DNA from 3 places in the Peribacillus sp. NPDC060253 genome. Region 2 is predicted to be linked to each of the others. Evidence: a T-box and tRNA genes for the amino acid it is inferred to sense, from the RefSeq annotation. Region 2 holds a T-box; the other regions hold tRNA genes.
What was found. A T-box is a leader RNA that pairs with one kind of tRNA and senses whether it is charged. The one in region 2 lies ahead of argS (arginine--tRNA ligase), so its partner is inferred to be a tRNA-Arg.

Region 1 (5,985 bases), on a different contig from region 2:
ACAGGCGCTTGATTACCTTGTCGATAACGGGCCTGTCACCGATAAACTTCCCAACGGGTTCAGGGCAGTCATTCCTGCCGATACCCAAATAAGCGTGAACATTAAAGAAGGGGTGGCTGTGGCGGACTTTTCACCAGAGTTCAAAAACTATCAAAAAGAAGATGAACTTAAAATCCTTCAAGCCATTACATGGACCCTGACACAATTCGACTCAGTCGATAAAATCAAAATGAGAATAAATGGGGAAGATATTTCCGAAATGCCGGTCAATGGCACACCGATTGATGAGAATATTTCAAGGTCTTCAGGAATCAATATCGATACGAGTGACGTGGTTGACATCTCCAATTCCAAAGCCCTGACTGTTTATTATGTAGGCGGTGACGAGGAGTACACCTATTATGTGCCGGTAACACGGAGGATCAGTGAAACGGTGTCTGATAATGTCACAGCGGTCATTCAGGAATTGACGAAGAGTCCTTCGGGTTCGAACTTACAGACAGGATTCATGAGTGATGTAGCATTACTTGACCAGCCTAAAGTGGCGGAAGGTAAGGTCAGTCTCAATTTTAACGAAAATATCCTTGGCAGTTTCAAAGAGAAAAAGGTGTCACAAGAAGTCCTGGATGCCTTGGTCCTTTCTTTAACGGAACAGAAAGGAATTGAAAGCGTTGAAGTACAAGTACAGGGCAGCGCAGATATTCTTAATGAAGAAGGCAAGAAATTATCAGAGCCTGTGGTCCGTCCAGAAAAAGTCAACACAGGTAGTTTTTAAAGGGATTTTTAATCCTATAGATGTCATAAGGAGGCAGCCAACCGCTGTCTCTTATTTATGGAAATACAGTGGCCATAAAAGTATCGGGATTATTGAACAAGCCAGATTTGTGTTAGACTTAAATTACCTGAAAGATTCAGCAGCCCTGGTGGATGTGATTATCACCAAGTCAGGAATCAGCGAATTCGTCGAATTGCAGGGCACTGGGGAAGAAGCCGACATGTACATACAGGAAATGCTTTCTATAGCGTAAGAAGGGCTTCATACCTTATTTGAGGTGCAAAAAGAAGCTTTTGGGTCCATAGCCGATAAAATACAAAAGGGTGAAACGAAGAATGAAGACAGTAATTATTGCAACGAAAAATAAAGGAAAAGCCAAGGAATTCGAAAGCTTGTTCTCTGCTAAGGGATATGAAGTCAAAACGCTTCTCGATGTACCGGATGCACCGGATGTGGAGGAAACAGGAACAACTTTTGAAGCGAATGCAATCTTGAAAGCGGAGGCCATCGCCCATCAGCTAGGACACTTTGTCATTGCGGATGATTCCGGATTGATCGTAGATGCATTGGAGGGCCGTCCAGGCGTATATTCTGCGCGCTATGCCGGAGAGTCTAAGAGTGATGAAGCAAACACGGAAAAAGTCCTCCGGGAACTGGAAGGCGTGCCAAAAGAGGATAGAACGGCGAGATTTTATTGCGCCTTGGCACTAGCGTCACCCAACCAGGAAACGATTACCGTATCGGGAACGATGGAAGGTTTGATTACAGAACAGCCTTCAGGAACGAATGGATTTGGTTATGATCCCATCTTTTTTGTTGAGGAACAGGGCAAAACAAACGCCGAGTTGACAAAAGAGGAAAAAAACAAAATCAGCCACCGTGCCAACGCACTGAGGGCTCTAGATGAAAAACTTGATCTATTTCTAAAAAGGGAAGAAGGAATGTGACGATGAAAGTGCTAATAATGAGTGACAGTCATGGCTTAACTCATGAAATCAGCATGATTACAGACCGTCATAAACAAGAGGTTGCTGCCATGATTCATTGCGGTGATTCAGAGTTGGAAAAAAATGACCCTCACATGTCGGAGTTCTTAGCCGTTCGTGGGAATTGTGACTATGATTCGGCATATCCGAATGATATTGTGGAGAGTATCGCAGGCAAGCGTTTCTTCCTTACGCATGGACATCTCTATAACATAAATATGACGCTGATGAACCTATCCTATAAAAGTGAAGAGACAGGGGCGGATATTATTTGCTTTGGTCATTCCCACGCTGCAGGTTCAGAATGGATTGACGGCAAGCTCTTCATCAACCCGGGAAGCATACGTCAGCCGCGTGGACGAAAAGAGAAAACCTATGCCATTTTGGATATCGGAAATGACCAACTTAAAATCATCTTTTATGACCTTGAAGGAAAAATCGTTGAGGAACTAAGAAATGCTTATCAAATGGAATGACTTCATGTATTATGAACAGGAAGCGTTTTTACCCGCTTCCTGTTTCATAAAAAAAGAAAAAACTTTTTATGAAAAACCGTTGACTTTCTTTTGATATCCTACTATAATAAGAAGTGTCCTAAGGGAACAGTTAAGGTAATACATAAGTTTTACCGCAACTTATATCATAAACGTCTCAGTAGCTCAGCTGGATAGAGCAACGCCCTTCTAAGGCGTCGGTCGGGAGTTCGAATCTCTCCTGGGACACTAACAAAGTGGCTTTAAAGCCCGATGCGAAAACCTTCTATATCGTTTAGTGAAACGGTCAGTATAACGGTCATGTAAGAAATTACACCGTATATCGATTTATCCACCTAACGATATAGGAGGTTTTTTCGTATGACCAAAAGAAAAGGCTTATTAGATGTTGAAGTAGAAATAAGTTATAAATGATAACTTCGAATTGTTCGATAAAGTGTATTCTCCATTTTTTACTGCAAACTTCATTCAAATACCATGATAAATATTGTATGAATGGTAGGGGTGTTCTAAAACTTTTCAATATTTAATATTACTAGTATTGCAATGAGTATTATACTAAGTTATAATAAAGAGCACGATTACGGTCTAAGTACGAAAAGTGACCGCTATACTGAACTGAAGAAAAACAGCGATATGTCTCAGTAGCTCAGCTGGATAGAGCAACGCCCTTCTAAGGCGTCGGTCGGGAGTTCGAATCTCTCCTGGGACACTAACTTAAAAAAGCCAAAACCTTTAAAGGGTTTTGGCTTTTTTCTTTTTTGTTTTACGGATAATATGCGGCAAGAAGTTTTTTATTTCTTATTATCGCAGGTAGATTATCTTTTATGTCGAATTTGTATATAAATAAGGAGTTGTTTAGATGAATAAAGATAGATTATTTAAGTTCATTCAAACTTCCACTCGGGGTAATTTCTTTTCAGTAGAGATAGCCGAAGATGGAACTAAAGTAGTTCAATTAGCCAAGGAATTAGAAATGGAAGGAAGAATTAAGTTAAGAGCGTGTACGAGAAAAGAACAAGGTGTTTATCTGGAAGGAATACTTAAGTTTGTGCCTAGCTAATACTTATTCAATTTTTTCGAATCAAAGGAATTATATAACGTTCAAACCATTTCATATCTTTATTTGAAAAAAAACATCCAACTAGTTGGATGTTTTTTTACTTTGTATATCAATTCCTATTTAATGTGTGAATGTTTTGCCGAAACGATTTTAGAATAGATTCCTGGGTTTAATGACAATCTTGCTCTGATTTCAACTTTTACAAATGGCATTTTTATGAAGGGGGTAAATACCACGGCGATAGCTGAGCAATTATTAAGAACGGAGGCGTCTGTAGGGTCTGCCAGTTTTTACTGATTGACCTTTTTGTTTAAAACAATCCAGCGAGCTATGTGAACCCTGAGGGTAATCGAATATCCCTACAATTAAGAGATTTCACTGGTGATCTCCCATTATATACGAAAAAGACCTAACTATTTCGCTCATTTTTGATGGCATGATATTTGCATGTTAATTGGGTACAGTCCCCAATAGCAAAGTTGACGAAAACCAAAAGTATAGGAGTGTAATGGTTGACAAAAAGGAAATGATTGTGGCTGTTAAGGGTACTGGATGTGAACAAATAAACAAAGATGGGATCAAGTCAACTTAGTTTATAAAAAGACTCAAAAAATGGTAGTGAGGCTGTAGATATTGATTCATTACAGGCATGTAGGGCGGGTACAGAACCTACCGAAAGTAAGAAGGGAAGCGGAAAAAGTGCAATATATTGAAAGTGGTAGCCGTGAGTATCGTCTGGCGCTAATTGGATTGTTATTGGGGAGTATTGTTTCATTTTCCATCTTGTATAGCCCTCAACCACTGATCAGTCTTTTTTCAGAGAAATACCATGTTTCACCGTCAACTGCCAGTTTTGCCGTTTCATTGCCTACGGTTTCGTTAGCAATTAGTTTGCTTTTTATCTCGACTTTATCCAATGCATATGGCAGAAAGACGATAATGAGCCTTTCGTTAATATTAACTTCCATTCTAGCTATTGCTTCATCTTTTACTCATTATTTTCATGTATTCCTAGCGATTAGATTTTTAGAGGGGGTTACTATATCCGGTTTTCCCTCCATAGCCATGGCGTATTTGAATGAGGAATTTTCCCCGAAGAGCATTGGGAGAGTAATAGGGGTTTATGTTGCTGGAAACGCTGTGGGCGGTTTTGTGGGACGCATCGTAATTGGCACTCTGACCGATCTTTTTTCTTGGCAAATAGCCTTGATGGTCCTGGGGATGGCCAGTTTATTATGCAGTCTTTGGTTTTTTGGTTTTCTGCCTGAATCCAAAAACTTCCGAATGATTTCAATCTCGTTTAATCATTGGGCATGGAACATGAAAGAAGGTTTAAGAAGTAAAAATCTATTATGTGTGTATGGGATCGGGTTCTTATTCATGGGTGTGTATGTTACATTATTGAACTATCTCGGATATCCACTCACAAAAGCACCGTATAACTTAAGTCAAACGGTTTTTAGCTTTGTTTTTGTCGTTAATTTAATAGGTATATGGAGTTCGGTATGGTTTGGGAAATTGGCTGATCGCTATTCTTGCAGACAAGTGATTAGTTGGTCGGTTACTATCCTGCTATTTGGAGCGCTGCTAACATTACATGATGAACTACTTGTTAAAATAACAGGGATTACTGTCTTTACATTTGGTTTTTTTGCTGGACATACGGCTGCCAGCGGATGGGTAGGCTATTTGGCAACAGAAAAACAAAAAGCGCAAGCTTCTTCCTTCTATTTATTATTCTATTATACCGGTTCAGGCTTTGTCAGTTGGTATGGTGGATTCTTTCTACATCATTTTGGCTGGGGAGGAATCATCGGGTTTATCAGTGTACTGCTGATCATTGCCGTATTGGTTTCTTTTCAAATGACGAATCTTGTTCGCGTAACACCAGATAAGCAAGAGGGAAAATGAAAAGTCTACTTTCATTTAAGTGTGACAGGTCATTAGTTAGTAGACAGTCCTGTTATTTAAAAAGCCTTTTTTTTTAGAAAAGGTGATCTTTTGTGTAAAAACGCATTAATATAATGCAATTTTACATTGATTATACCGAGATTCGGCGGAAAAGAGAGAGATCTTTCAATTTATTATTTGGCATGTTTCTTGCAAGTTTATCAGAATAGAAAGGAGAAATGTAAATTGACTGAAGAAAAAACACAGACAAACAAGAATCTTGATGAAGAATATATAAGCCTATTTAAAAATGAGTATGAATCCTCCCCATTCTGGAAGCAAATGGGGATAGAAATGGATCAATTGGATCAAAATCATGTCAGGATAAAAATGCCCATGACCCCTAATTTTCTTAATGTAAACGGATCTGTACATGGGGGAGTAACGGCTGCCTTGCTCGATTCCATAATGGGCGTCACCCTGCGTCATAAGTTTTATGAAGCGAAGGTCGCAACCGTATCTTTGACAACCCAATTCATTGCACCGGTTTTTGTAGGAACAATCATCTATGCAACAGCCAAGGTGGTCCATAGTGGAAGGAGAATTGCTTCCCTTGAGGCGAAATTAGAATCAGAAACTGGTGAGCTACTTGCTGGGGGTATAGGTACGTTCATGATATGGAAAACAGAAAAGTAAGGAAATAACGATAGGCTATTCCATTATCGATGCGAAAAATCATTTTAGCGCCTTATGGAAGTGGATGACTTTTATAGTGAA
Region 2 (5,985 bases):
ATAAATCCACTGGTAGCACTTCAACTTCAACTTCTACTACTACTTCTACTTCAAGTACATCCACTGGAAGTGGGAAAAAAAGAAGAAGATAAATAGTTAAACCTTAACATGGTTCAACTTGATCATTCTCCGATTGATCAAGTTGAATTTTTTATTCATTACTGATGTAATTTCAAACGAACAATTCCCTGCTCAAAATCGTTTTGGATTGCCATGAAACAGCTTATAGAAGAAAGGAAGGAAGGTGAGTGTATGTCTTATCATATTCCATCTTATTTCTTAACGATAGAAGAAGATGATCTAGAAGATTTACGTGCGGACGTATGGAGTAATGACCCCATTCCCGCCTATTTGAAAGTGGAAAACGACATTTTTGATATCGATATTGCCTATCGGGGCTCTTATACCCGTAAATTCCGGAAAAGATCCTATTGGATTGATTTCATCGAGCCAGAAAGATTCTTTGACGCCCATAAAATCCATCTCAATGCCGAATACAGAGATCCTTCCCTCATCCGCAATAAACTCTCACTCGATTTCTTCCAGGACCTTGGAGTTCTTTCCCCTAATAGCCAACATATCAATTTATACCGAAATGGCTCTTGTAAAGGCGTTTATTTACAATTGGATTCTGTCGATGAGTTTTTTTTAGAAAAAAGAGGGCTTCCTGCAGGCCCCATTTATTATGCAGTCAACAATCATGCCAACTTTTCATTGGAAAGGGATGGGAAACCTAAAGACTCCCTTGTGTCAGGGTATAAACAGGCGTTTGGTAAACCTGACGACGATGAATTCCTTATTGAATTGATCAAAAAAATCAATACCACCCCTCTTGCAAAATTTCCGGAAATAATCTCGCAGCATCTTGATATCCATAAATACTTACACTGGCTGGTGGGAGCCGTCTGCACCATGAATAACGATGGTTTTACCCATAATTATGCACTATATCGCAATAGTGAAACGAAGTTGTTTGAAGTCATTCCTTGGGATTACGATGCCACTTGGGGACGCAAAGTCAGTGGCGGGATCATGGAGCACACATATGTCCCTATCGGAGGAAAACAGACAAATCACCTTAATAATCTGCTTTTGAAGGTTCCGGAATACCGTAAGTTCTACAAAGACCTCTTGGTTGAAACAATGGAAACCACATTTACCGTGGATTATATGGAAAATAAAGTATTATCACTGCACCAGGGCATACGCCCACACATCCTTCTTGATCCATATAAAAAGAATAAGGTTGATCTATTCGACAAAGAGCCGGAATTCATCTTCGAATTCATTCGCAAACGAAGTGATTACTTAAATAAGCACCTTGGTGACCTAGATGAAACAAAACTGAAAGCCAAGCAGGACTGGAAAAAAGCAATTGAGGCCGTGTCACCAATCTGCATTAAAAATACGGGGAAATATGGCAGGGGAATATATGCGACAAGGGATATTAAAAAGGATGAGCTCATTGAGGCATCACCTGTAATCTTTTCACCGAAAAGCGAATGGAAATATTTAAAGAAAACATCACTCTTTTATCACTGTTTTCATTGGGGGGACGAGGATACTGCCATTGCCTTAGGGAATGGCTCGCTATTCAATCATTCATACACTCCAAATGCGACATTCGATAATAATTTAGAAGATGTAACAATAGACTTTTATGCACATGAAGATATAAAGGCCGGCGAGGAGATCACGATCAATTACAACGGTGAAATTGATGATAAATCCGCTTTATGGTTTGATGTCATCGAATAGTGAATTGATTAAAAATATCTAAAAATGCTGCATTGTAATAAAAATTGCTTCAATAGAATTAAAAGAATCCATTTTGAAAAAAGAAGATCAAAATGGATTCTTTATTGTGATTTTTGTATACAGTTTTATAAACGTTATCGCCCCTATTCGGTATGCACGGGCATGTTAACTTTACATTTTCTTTGGCGCTGAAATTCCTAATAACCTTAGCGCATCCTTTAATACAATGGCTACGCAAAAAGCGAACGAAAGCTTCATTTGTTTCCACTCATCGTCGACTAAAACTTTCGTATGTGCATAATACTTATTGAATGCACGTGATAACTGCAAGCTGAATTTCGCAATTTGTGATGGATCTGCTTGTTCAAATGATTTTTGAACAATGATCGGGAACTGCTCAAGCAGTTGGACGACAGACCACGCATACTCTCCTAAAGCATCAAATTGGATTGCCTGTTCCTTAAATTCACCTTTTTCAAGCAATGATGAAATTCGTGCAAAGGTGTACTGCACATATGGACCTGTTTCCCCCTCAAAATTCATCATTTGCTCTAATGAAAAGTCAATATCGTTCATGCGATAATTTTTTAAATCATTGAAGATTACCGCTCCGACACCGACCTGCTTCGCAACCAGTTCTTTCTGTTCAAGCGCGTGATTTTTTTCTTCAATATTGCGCTTCGCTGTTTCAATTGCCTCTGCCAATACATCCGCAAGCAGCACAACTTTCCCTTTACGTGTCGACATTTTCTTACCGTCTTTTAACATCATGCCAAAAGCTACGTGTTGTAAATCTTTTGACCAATCATACTGCATTTTCTCAATGACATTAAAAAGCTGTTTAAAGTGCAGTGATTGTTCGTTTCCTACAACATAAAATGTCTTCTTCGCATCATAATGTTTTTTACGATACATGGCTGCAGCTAAATCACGTGTGGCATACAGTGTCGCCCCGTCCGTTTTTGTAATCAAACAAGGAGGCATATCTTCCATTTCCACAACATAGGCTCCTTCAGATAAGGAAAGTAAGCCCTTTTCTTTTAGTTCCTCGACAACCGCTTCCATTTTGTCATTGTAATACGCTTCACCTGCATAGGAATCAAAACGAATGCCTAATAAATCATAAATCGTTTCAAATTCTTTTAGAGACGCATCCCTGAACCATTTCCATAGCGCGCGTGCTTCTTCATCTCCATCTTCCAGCGACTTAAAGCTAGCCCTTGCTTGCTCGTTCAACGATTCATCCGTTTCTGCTCTTTCATGGAACTTCACATAAATTTTCAATAATTCTTGAATCGGGGAAGCTTCGATTGCCTCTTTATCTCCCCACAGCTTATAAGCGACAATCAATTTACCAAATTGCGTGCCCCAATCCCCTAAATGATTAATACGCACGGCATTGTAGCCATTTTTTTCAGCGATGTTAGCCAGTGCATTCCCTATGACTGTTGAGCGTAAGTGCCCCATGGAAAACGGCTTGGCAATATTCGGGGATGAATAGTCAATCACGACATTCTCTTGTAGAGGCTGCTTTGAACCATACTGATCCTTTTCACTTAATATGGTTTGCAGCACATTTTCTGTCACCCTCTGTTGATTGACGAAGATATTTACATAACCGCCCACTACGTTCACTTCTTGAATCAAATTACTGTTTAATTGATGGGCTATTTCAGTCGCAATCACTTGAGGTGATTTCCTTAGTTTTTTTGCAAGTGTAAAGCATGGAAATGCTACATCCCCTAATTCCGTGAATTTTGGCTTTTCCATTAATTTTTCTATTTCACTTGCTGGCAATTCATTGTGTAATGCAGTTGATATTAATGCTGCAATTGGTTTATTCATCGTCATTTCCCTCCTAAACAAAAAAAGCTCCCGTCTCTTAATAAGAGACGAGAGCATAGATTCCCGTGGTACCACTCTAGTTGCCACAAATTGTGACCACTTTCCATTGTTAACGAGGTGCCTCCCCGATGTTCCCTACTTAACGTTTCAAGAAATTTCTCCAAAGTGCGCTTCATTCATTTGTCCTGCATTAGGCTCACACCATCCCTAACTCGCTTTCCATTTCAAAATGAACTACTCTCTTTATCACAGAATTTTCAATATATAATTGAATTTATAGTACACAATTTAAAAAAGCGTGTCAACATCATATAGATGAACTTCTATAAAGAATGTTCATCCCTAACCTGCTGGTAACTTCATTTTTTCCTTGATGGTGGAAAAATATTTTCTTACGGTCCCAATCGTTTTACTTGGCTGATCAGATGGTTCAATTGTGGTTTGACCATCGGCTAACAGACCTAACATTCCCATTTCCCGTTGTTTATTGTTTGAAGTATCATCAATAAGCTCGGGCGAGTATATTCGCTTGCCATCCATTATGCCGCGAATCGAGCAGGCTAACTCGTCACTTGGGCTATCCTTCAATAAAAAGCCGCTAACATTAGCGTTTAAAGCACGCTGAAAATAACCAGACCTTCGAAAAGTCGTTAAAATGATTACTTTATACTCAAATGACTTCAAAGCTTCAGCAGCCTCAAGTCCGCTCCTTACAGGCATCTCCATATCCATAATACAAACATCAGGCTGTAAACGATGTATAAGAGCAATTGCTTCGTCTCCATTACTGGCTTTCCCGACAATTTCTATATCTTCTTCAAGATTGAGTAGAGAACTAATTGCCTCTAACAGCATTTCCTGATTCTCTGCAATGACAATTCGAATCATTTTAAGTTCTCTCCTTTATCGAGTCGCTTATATGAAGCAAAGACTCCCCCAAATCCTAGGATTATGAAGAGAGTCTGGAATGGCAGAATTATAGTTCAGATTTCACTTGAACGGAAACACTTTTTTTCGTTAAATACTTTATGTCTTTAAAGCCAACAAAATTCTTGTTTTTCTCATCCCACAAGCGGAAACGGAGCGACTGTAAGCTTGTAGCAAGAGTAATCGTTGGTACGTTCTTTAAAGGCTCTGTATGATTATGTGCATTTTCCAGTTTATAGTTAGGTACCCTTGGACTTAAATGGTGAACATGATGGTAACCGATATTACCAGTAAGAAACTGCATCAGTTTTGGGAGCTTATAAAAAGAACTTCCTTCCACTGCTGCTAACACATATTCCCACTCCTCATTTTCCTCGAAATAAGAGTCCTCAAATGTGTGCTGGACGTAAAACAGCCAAATGCCCACTGAACCAGAAATCATGAAAATGGAACCTTGTACCAGAAGGAACGACTGCCAGCCTACTGCCAAGCAAAGCAATGCCACTAAAGCAACGATTAATGCATTCGTCAAATACGTATTCATTTTTTCCTTTTTTCTAGCACCTTTTCGGTTAAATCTATTTTTAAGAAGGAAAACATAAATTGGTCCCAAACCAAACATCACCAATGGATTGCGATAAAAACGGTAGGCAAAACGAAGTTTAAGCGGTGCAGCCAAATATTCATCCACCGTTAGGGTCCAAATATCTCCTGTACCCCGCTTATCCAAATTACCGCTTGTAGCGTGATGCACAGAATGCTCATGTCCCCATTGATCAAACGGGAATAAAGTCAAAACACCCATGATCGTACCGACTACTCTATTCGCACGGCGGCTTTTGAAAAATGAATGATGTGTACAATCATGGAAAATAATGAATATCCTTGTCAAGAAACCAGCAGCCAACACAGCTGGAATTAAAGTTAACCAATAAGAAACGGAAAGACTTATATATGCTAGGTACCATAAAATAATGAACGGCCCCAAGGTATTGATGATCTGCCATATACTTTCCTTTGTCGTTGATTGTTCAAAAGGAGCAATTTGTTTTCTCAAGTTCTTCGTATTTTGCACGGTCATAAGTCAATTGCACTTCCTTATATTTGTCGTTATTTCATATTATACAGAAAGCAACCTGAAATTATTAGTACCAGGTGTCATGACTAGAAGATGACAAATGTCATGTACAAGTATTTTCAACGGAAAACCCCACCAAAAAATGATAAAAGGCCTAAACTGGCTAGATGTTCATACGAATAGGACGGTATAGTTCCCAACAAATTAATCTTCATTTGGAAGGATTTTTTCTTATCAAAGAAAGCTTAAAAACGAAAAACGTATAATTAACTGTCGTAAATCTCGAGGGATTTTAAAGAGAGGTTAATTATAAAATAAAGCTACTTATTATAGGCTTGGACTATTAAGATTTACCAGTTAAAAAACTGTAAAGGGGG
Region 3 (5,985 bases), on a different contig from region 2:
CAGAATGGACATCAAAGACTTGGCCATTCTTAACAGCTTTTACGTCTTGCCATCCTTTTCTGCCGGTCACTTCACTGATTGGATCTTTTGTATAATAACCATACGTTGTAATAATGACATCCGGATTTGCAGCAATCATCGACTCTTCATCAATTTTTGCCCAACCGTCCAATTCAGCCGCTGCATTCTTCGCTGAAATCATTTGAAGCATTTCATTCATGAATGTATTTTTTCCAGGTGTATATATTTCCGGAGACGGCGAAACCTCCACTAAAACGGTCTTTCTATCCGCTTCCTTTACGGATTTGGCTTTTTCAGATAAAGCCTTCAGCTTCGTTTTCATATCGGTAATGATTTCTTTTGCCTTATCATGTTCTCCTGTTGCCTGTCCAATCATATCGATAGACTCATACACTTCGTCGAAGCTTTGTGCATCATTGACTACAAGGACATCTATTCCAGCATCCTTAATCTGTTTTAATCCCTCACTTGAATTATGGGCACTGGATGCATGGGCAAGAACAAGATCAGGCTTTAAGGAAACAATCAACTCCGTATTCATTTCCATTCCGCCAACTTTTTCGATTTCTTTCGTTTCTTCCGGGTAATTATCATTGTCGGAAACACCAACAACCTTTTTACCCAAACCAAGAGCAAATACCACTTCCGTATTACTTGGTATCAACGTAACGATTTTCTTCGGTTTTTCTTCTATCGTTACTTTTTCACCCGTTGCATCTTTAATCGTAATCGGGAAAGCTTGGTGTTGAGCATGATTCGTTTGCTGCTTTTCCGTTCCGTCATTAGATCCCCCGCTGCAACCAACGATCATACCTGCAGTCAGTAATAACACCAGTATCAGACCAAAAATTTTCTTCATTTTCATTCCCCACAATCTTTTTATTTAGTTTTTCCCACCTATGAAATAGCGCTTCCTTCAAACGAAGATGCGCATCAAAACAAAAAGCATCTCCCGTTAAACGGAAGATGCTTGTATGGCAACAATATAATTACGGACTCTTTAGGTCTGCCACACACCTTCCCATCCGCGTAGGTTATAGGTGTACGAATCTTGGCAGGTCTCCTGGCTCATGGTTATCGTCAACGGCACCTTCCCATATCTCATACAGTGGTTCACAGCCGTTAACTCCCATATACAGTGGCGGGACCGCGCTGGCATTCAACCAGCTTCCCTTTTAAGTCATTAAGACACCAAATCGCTCATATGTATGTAATTTTCACTGCTTTTCATTATACACCATGTAAGAATCTATTATTATATGATTTTTCTGACTGGCTCCAAAATGCCCTGTCCCTCTTCAATGATTTGTAGCATTTTCAATCAGTGACGCAAACCCACCAACCGATAATCCGGGTGAAATCCGAACGCGATGCAGGGCATACATACCTTGATCACCGGAGGCCCCGCCAGGTTCGGTCGTAACTGCCATCTTGTATCCAGCTTCTTCCGACAGCCTGAGACTCTCTTCGTTATACCGACCAACTGGATACGAAAGTACTGTCGTGTCCTGATGGAGGATTCGATCGAATAAATCCTTTGACTGGACCATTTCGACTGCTTGCTGCTCTGGGGTCATCCGGTTCAGCTCAAGATGGTTGATTGTATGACTTTCGATGGAAATCCCATTTCTGCTCATCTCCATCATTTGACCTTCCGTCAGGTGATGACCTTTTTCAATGGATTTCCCAATCATGAAAATGGTCGCTTTCATGTCATATTCTCTTAATATAGGAAAAGCCTCCGTGTAGTTATCTGTATACCCATCATCAAAAGTAATCCAGACACACTTTTCACTTGGCATTCGATTTTCGGTTAAAACGTGAAATGCTTCATTAGGGGATAATGTATGGTATCCATTTTCCCGAAGCCAAGCCATTTGCATTCGGAATTCCTCTTTTGGCACCCGAAGGTTATTACCTTCAGATATGCTATGATACATCAATATCGGAAGCTGAACCGTGGACTCGGCCCTTATCCAGTTCCTCGTATCGATTCGCTCAGGACTTGCTTCATCCTCCGAATCGATTTTGGCATCATTCTCCGCTGCAGCAGCCACCTCAATATTCTCTTCCGTAATCGGTGCAGCCGTCTTTTTACCTATTTTATCTAAAACCCCTTGTGAGCATCCAGGTAAAATGAACATCCCCAGCAATGCTACTATGCTTAAAACTCTGTATTTTCCCACTATCATTCTCCTATTTTTTTCTAGCATAATAGTACCAGAAAAGTATTGAATAATAAAGTATCCCAATTAACACAAAAAAAGGAATATAAAGAGTTGGTACCCATCCTCACCAAACTTTATTGGACTGTACTTTATCACCAGTTAAGCTTTAATGATGAAATTTTTTCATAAGTACAAGCTATTAGCTTGAAAAGTTTGCCTATAAGAAATATAATAAATAAGTCGTCGACTTTTTATATGTCCCAGTAGCTCAGCAGGATAGAGCGACAGCCTCCTAAGCTGTAGGTCGTAGGTTCGATTCCTATCTGGGACGCTAATGTATGGAAGACCCTGTTATAGTGCGGTTAAAGCCGTTTTATAGCAGGGTTTTTCTTTTGGCTTAACTGAAAAAGGCTGTATCACGTATGTCGGATAAAAGCACTTCTGAATATTGGAAACAATGGTGATTCTATTCACTAAAACTTTTCATTGTTTGGAGGTGCTTTTCTTTTTGGCTAAAAAAGTAGTAAAACGTGGCACACAGATAAAAGAACGAAATCACACTCGTTCTGAAGGAACTGGAGCCGCGTATTCTCGTAATTACGATAGAATTGCTTGATCAGATCTCCAGTCGGCGTGAAATGGACATTGTTACATCGAATATATCATTTAATCATTTTTGAAATAAATGTTTGAACTTGTCCCACCCGGGTATATAAATACTGTAAGACATTCTCAACCAAAGGAGATGATGTGCATGAGTACAATCAGAGGCCAATGGAACAAGGAGAATGACGCAGCGGTGTTTAGTCCCGGTGATCAGCGTTAGAGTCAATTGAAGTGTTAGATGCTAATCAAAATGGGAATTACTACTCTTCTCATCCAAAGGAGGAAGATACTGATCATGAGTATTTACAGCCGATGGAACGCTGAGAATGATGAAGCGATTTTCAGTCCAGGTGATCAGCAGCCATTCAGTACACTCATACGAGTAGATTCGGATAATCACACACTAAAAATGGACAACACACTTGAATATGAATTACATGGCACCGTACTGAATGAAGTTTAGTCGAAGCAGTGATATATAGAAAAAGAGCCCTTCACATTTATGCTAAACGTGAAGGGCTCTTTCTCTTATTTATCGAATTTAAGTTTGGCCAACGCATCCGCCAAGGCAGTATTGATCGGCTCTTCTTTATTTTGCTTTTTCATATAATTGGAGACTTCATTTTTTGATACTTTTTGATTTTTATTTTGTCCTCTTCGTTTATTATAAGAAGAAAGTTTTTCATGAAAACCGCATTTACATGTGAATGTCTGCGCTTCTCCTTGACCGCGCATTTCCATCTTTTTGTGACATTGTGGACATCTTGCATTTGTTACACGTGAAACACCTTTTTTGTGGCCACATTCACGATCCTGACAGACAAGCATTTTTCCTCTTTTACTATTCACTTCAAGCATCAGCTTGCCGCAATCCGGGCATTTTGTTCCTGACACGTTATCATGCTTGAATTTCCGGTCACTATTTTTGATTTCATGAACGATGTTTTTCGCATAGGTACGCATATCGCCGATGAAAGCCTGTTTTGGTAGCTTTCCTTTTGCAATGGCTGTTAACTTTTGCTCCCATTGAGCTGTCAAAGCTGGTGATCGTAGGTCTTCAGGTGCCAACTCGAGGAGTTGCTTTCCTTTTGAAGTTACATGAAGGCCCTTCCCTCTCTTTTCAATCAGGAAGCTATTGAACAGTTTTTCAATAACGTCAGCACGCGTTGCCACTGTTCCGATCCCGCCAGTCTCACCAAGGGTCTTGATGAGTTCTTTGCTTTCCCCTGCCATGAAACGAGCAGGGTTTTCCATCGCGGATAGGAGTGATCCTTCATTGAAGGGTTCTGGCGGCTTTGTTTCACCATCGGTTTGTTTCACAGCCGAAATGGTTAAACTGTCACCCTTTTGAACGGTCGGAAGCAGCTGCTCTGCAAGGCCATCTTTAGCTTCCTCCTCATCAAACTGGTGATCATAGACTTCCTTCCAGCCGGATTTCAGGACGACCTTTCCTTTTGCCATGAACGTCTCCTGCCCTATTTTGGCGGTGATGGTCGTTTGCTCATATTCGAAGGGTGGCATCAATACGGCAAGGAACCTTTTAACGACCAAATCATAGATTTTAGATTCTTTGTCGCTCAGTTTTCCCGGCAGCGGCGTTTGCTCAGTCGGGATGATTGCATGGTGATCCGAAACCTTGCTATCATCCACGAACGATTTATTGGCCTTAATCGGGCTGCGCAGGATTCTCGAAGCATACTGGGCATATGGTTTTATGCTGACAGCCTGTAATCTTTCTTTTAGCGTATCAACCAAATCCGTTGATAAAAAGCGTGAATCCGTCCTTGGGTAAGTCAAGACTTTATGGCTTTCATACAAGCGCTGCATGATTGATAACGTCTCTTTCGCCGAATAGCCGAATTTCTTATTGGCGTCCCGTTGAAGTTCCGTTAAATCATATAAAGAAGGAGCAAAACTTTTCTTATCGGCTTTGTTCACTTCCACCACTTCTGCCTTTTTCCCCTTCACTGCCGCAAGAACCTTCTCTGCCTTGGTTTTATCAAATGTACGGATATCTTTTGATTGGGCATCTTGCCAGATTAGGCGCAAATTGGATTCTGCCGTTGCCGATACGCCATAGTATTTCTTTGGCTGGAATTGTTTTATTTCTTCTTCTTTTTTGGCAATCATCGCAAGTGTCGGCGTTTGGACCCGGCCGCACGATAACTGCGCATTGTGCTTGGTTGTAAGGGCACGTGTCGCGTTCATTCCAACGATCCAGTCCGCTTCGGCCCGTGCTACAGCAGAGGCAAATAGATTTTCATACTCCTTGCCATCCTTCAGCTTTTTAAATCCATCTTTGATTGCTTTATCCGTTACAGAGGAAATCCAAAGCCGCTTGATTGGCTTCTTCACATTCGCTTTTTCAAGTATCCAGCGTGCAACAAGTTCCCCTTCTCGGCCTGCATCTGTGGCAATGATGACATCCTTGACATCCTTGCGGTTCAATTGTGTTTTAACCGATTGAAATTGTTTGCCTGATTGCTTGATCACGACTAATTTCAAAGACGGCGGCAACATAGGCAGGTCCTCTAAACGCCAGGTTTTATATTTTTCATCATACGTTTCCGGATCGGCATGGGTCACCAAATGACCTAAAGCCCAAGTGACGATATACTGATCGCCTTCAAAGAAACCATTGCCCTTTCTCCCGCAATTCAACACTTTTGCTATATCTCTTCCGACCGATGGCTTCTCGGCCAGTACGACTGTTTTACTCATAGTAACATCCTTTCCCTTTTAAACTGATTCCTCTATTATCGCATATAATTTAGGACAGGGCGATAAAGCACAGCTCCCCATTATTCATCATGAAAAAATCATCTTTCCTACTCAAAATTTACCTAATGGGTGGGAATGTGCCCAAGGTCATATATGTAAATTAATAGATTAGATAGCAATCCCGTTCAGATTTTAGTATGATGAAACGTAGGGATTTTTTCAAATTAATTGGGAGGTTCAATATAAATGAGCTTACTTTCTATAGATAAATTAGCACACAGCTTTGGCGACCGTACCTTATTCAAGGACGTTTCCTTCCGCCTGATGGCCGGCGAGCATGTAGGTTTGGTCGGGGCAAATGGTGTAGGAAAATCAACGATGATGAATATCATTACTGGACAGCTTATCCATGATGAAGGCCGGGTGGAATGGACACCTGGTATCGAATATGGCTATCTTGATCAACATA

Region 1: it encodes a tRNA-Arg, which carries the amino acid that the T-box ahead of argS (arginine--tRNA ligase) is inferred to sense. The anticodon was not compared.
Region 3: it encodes a tRNA-Arg, which carries the amino acid that the T-box ahead of argS (arginine--tRNA ligase) is inferred to sense. The anticodon was not compared.

The regions. Positions count from the first base shown of each region.
Region 1 is NZ_JBHXAS010000073.1:12,775-18,759, reverse strand. It holds gene ACFWE9_RS17915 (GerMN domain-containing protein) at 1-775, shown strand, start outside; gene ACFWE9_RS17910 (exosome complex component) at 708-1,028, shown strand; gene ACFWE9_RS17905 (XTP/dITP diphosphatase) at 1,111-1,722, shown strand; gene ACFWE9_RS17900 (metallophosphoesterase) at 1,725-2,237, shown strand; tRNA gene ACFWE9_RS17895 (tRNA-Arg) at 2,410-2,483, shown strand; tRNA gene ACFWE9_RS17890 (tRNA-Arg) at 2,894-2,967, shown strand; gene ACFWE9_RS17885 (hypothetical protein) at 3,118-3,318, shown strand; gene ACFWE9_RS17880 (MFS transporter) at 3,952-5,229, shown strand; gene ACFWE9_RS17875 (PaaI family thioesterase) at 5,455-5,904, shown strand.
Region 2 is NZ_JBHXAS010000125.1:911-6,895, reverse strand. It holds gene ACFWE9_RS22420 (hypothetical protein) at 1-96, shown strand, start outside; partial or broken gene ACFWE9_RS22415 (CotH kinase family protein) at 253-1,332, shown strand; gene ACFWE9_RS22410 (SET domain-containing protein) at 1,384-1,758, shown strand; gene argS (arginine--tRNA ligase) at 1,930-3,609, opposite strand; T-box leader at 3,644-3,862, opposite strand; gene ACFWE9_RS22400 (response regulator) at 3,946-4,491, opposite strand; gene desA (Delta(5) desaturase DesA) at 4,580-5,611, opposite strand.
Region 3 is NZ_JBHXAS010000001.1:113,325-119,309, forward strand. It holds gene ACFWE9_RS00610 (ABC transporter substrate-binding protein) at 1-880, opposite strand, end outside; cobalamin riboswitch at 1,058-1,232, opposite strand; gene ACFWE9_RS00615 (polysaccharide deacetylase family protein) at 1,320-2,165, opposite strand; tRNA gene ACFWE9_RS00620 (tRNA-Arg) at 2,447-2,520, shown strand; gene ACFWE9_RS00625 (hypothetical protein) at 3,091-3,258, shown strand; gene ACFWE9_RS00630 (DNA topoisomerase III) at 3,324-5,516, opposite strand; gene ACFWE9_RS00635 (ABC-F family ATP-binding cassette domain-containing protein) at 5,763-5,985, shown strand, end outside.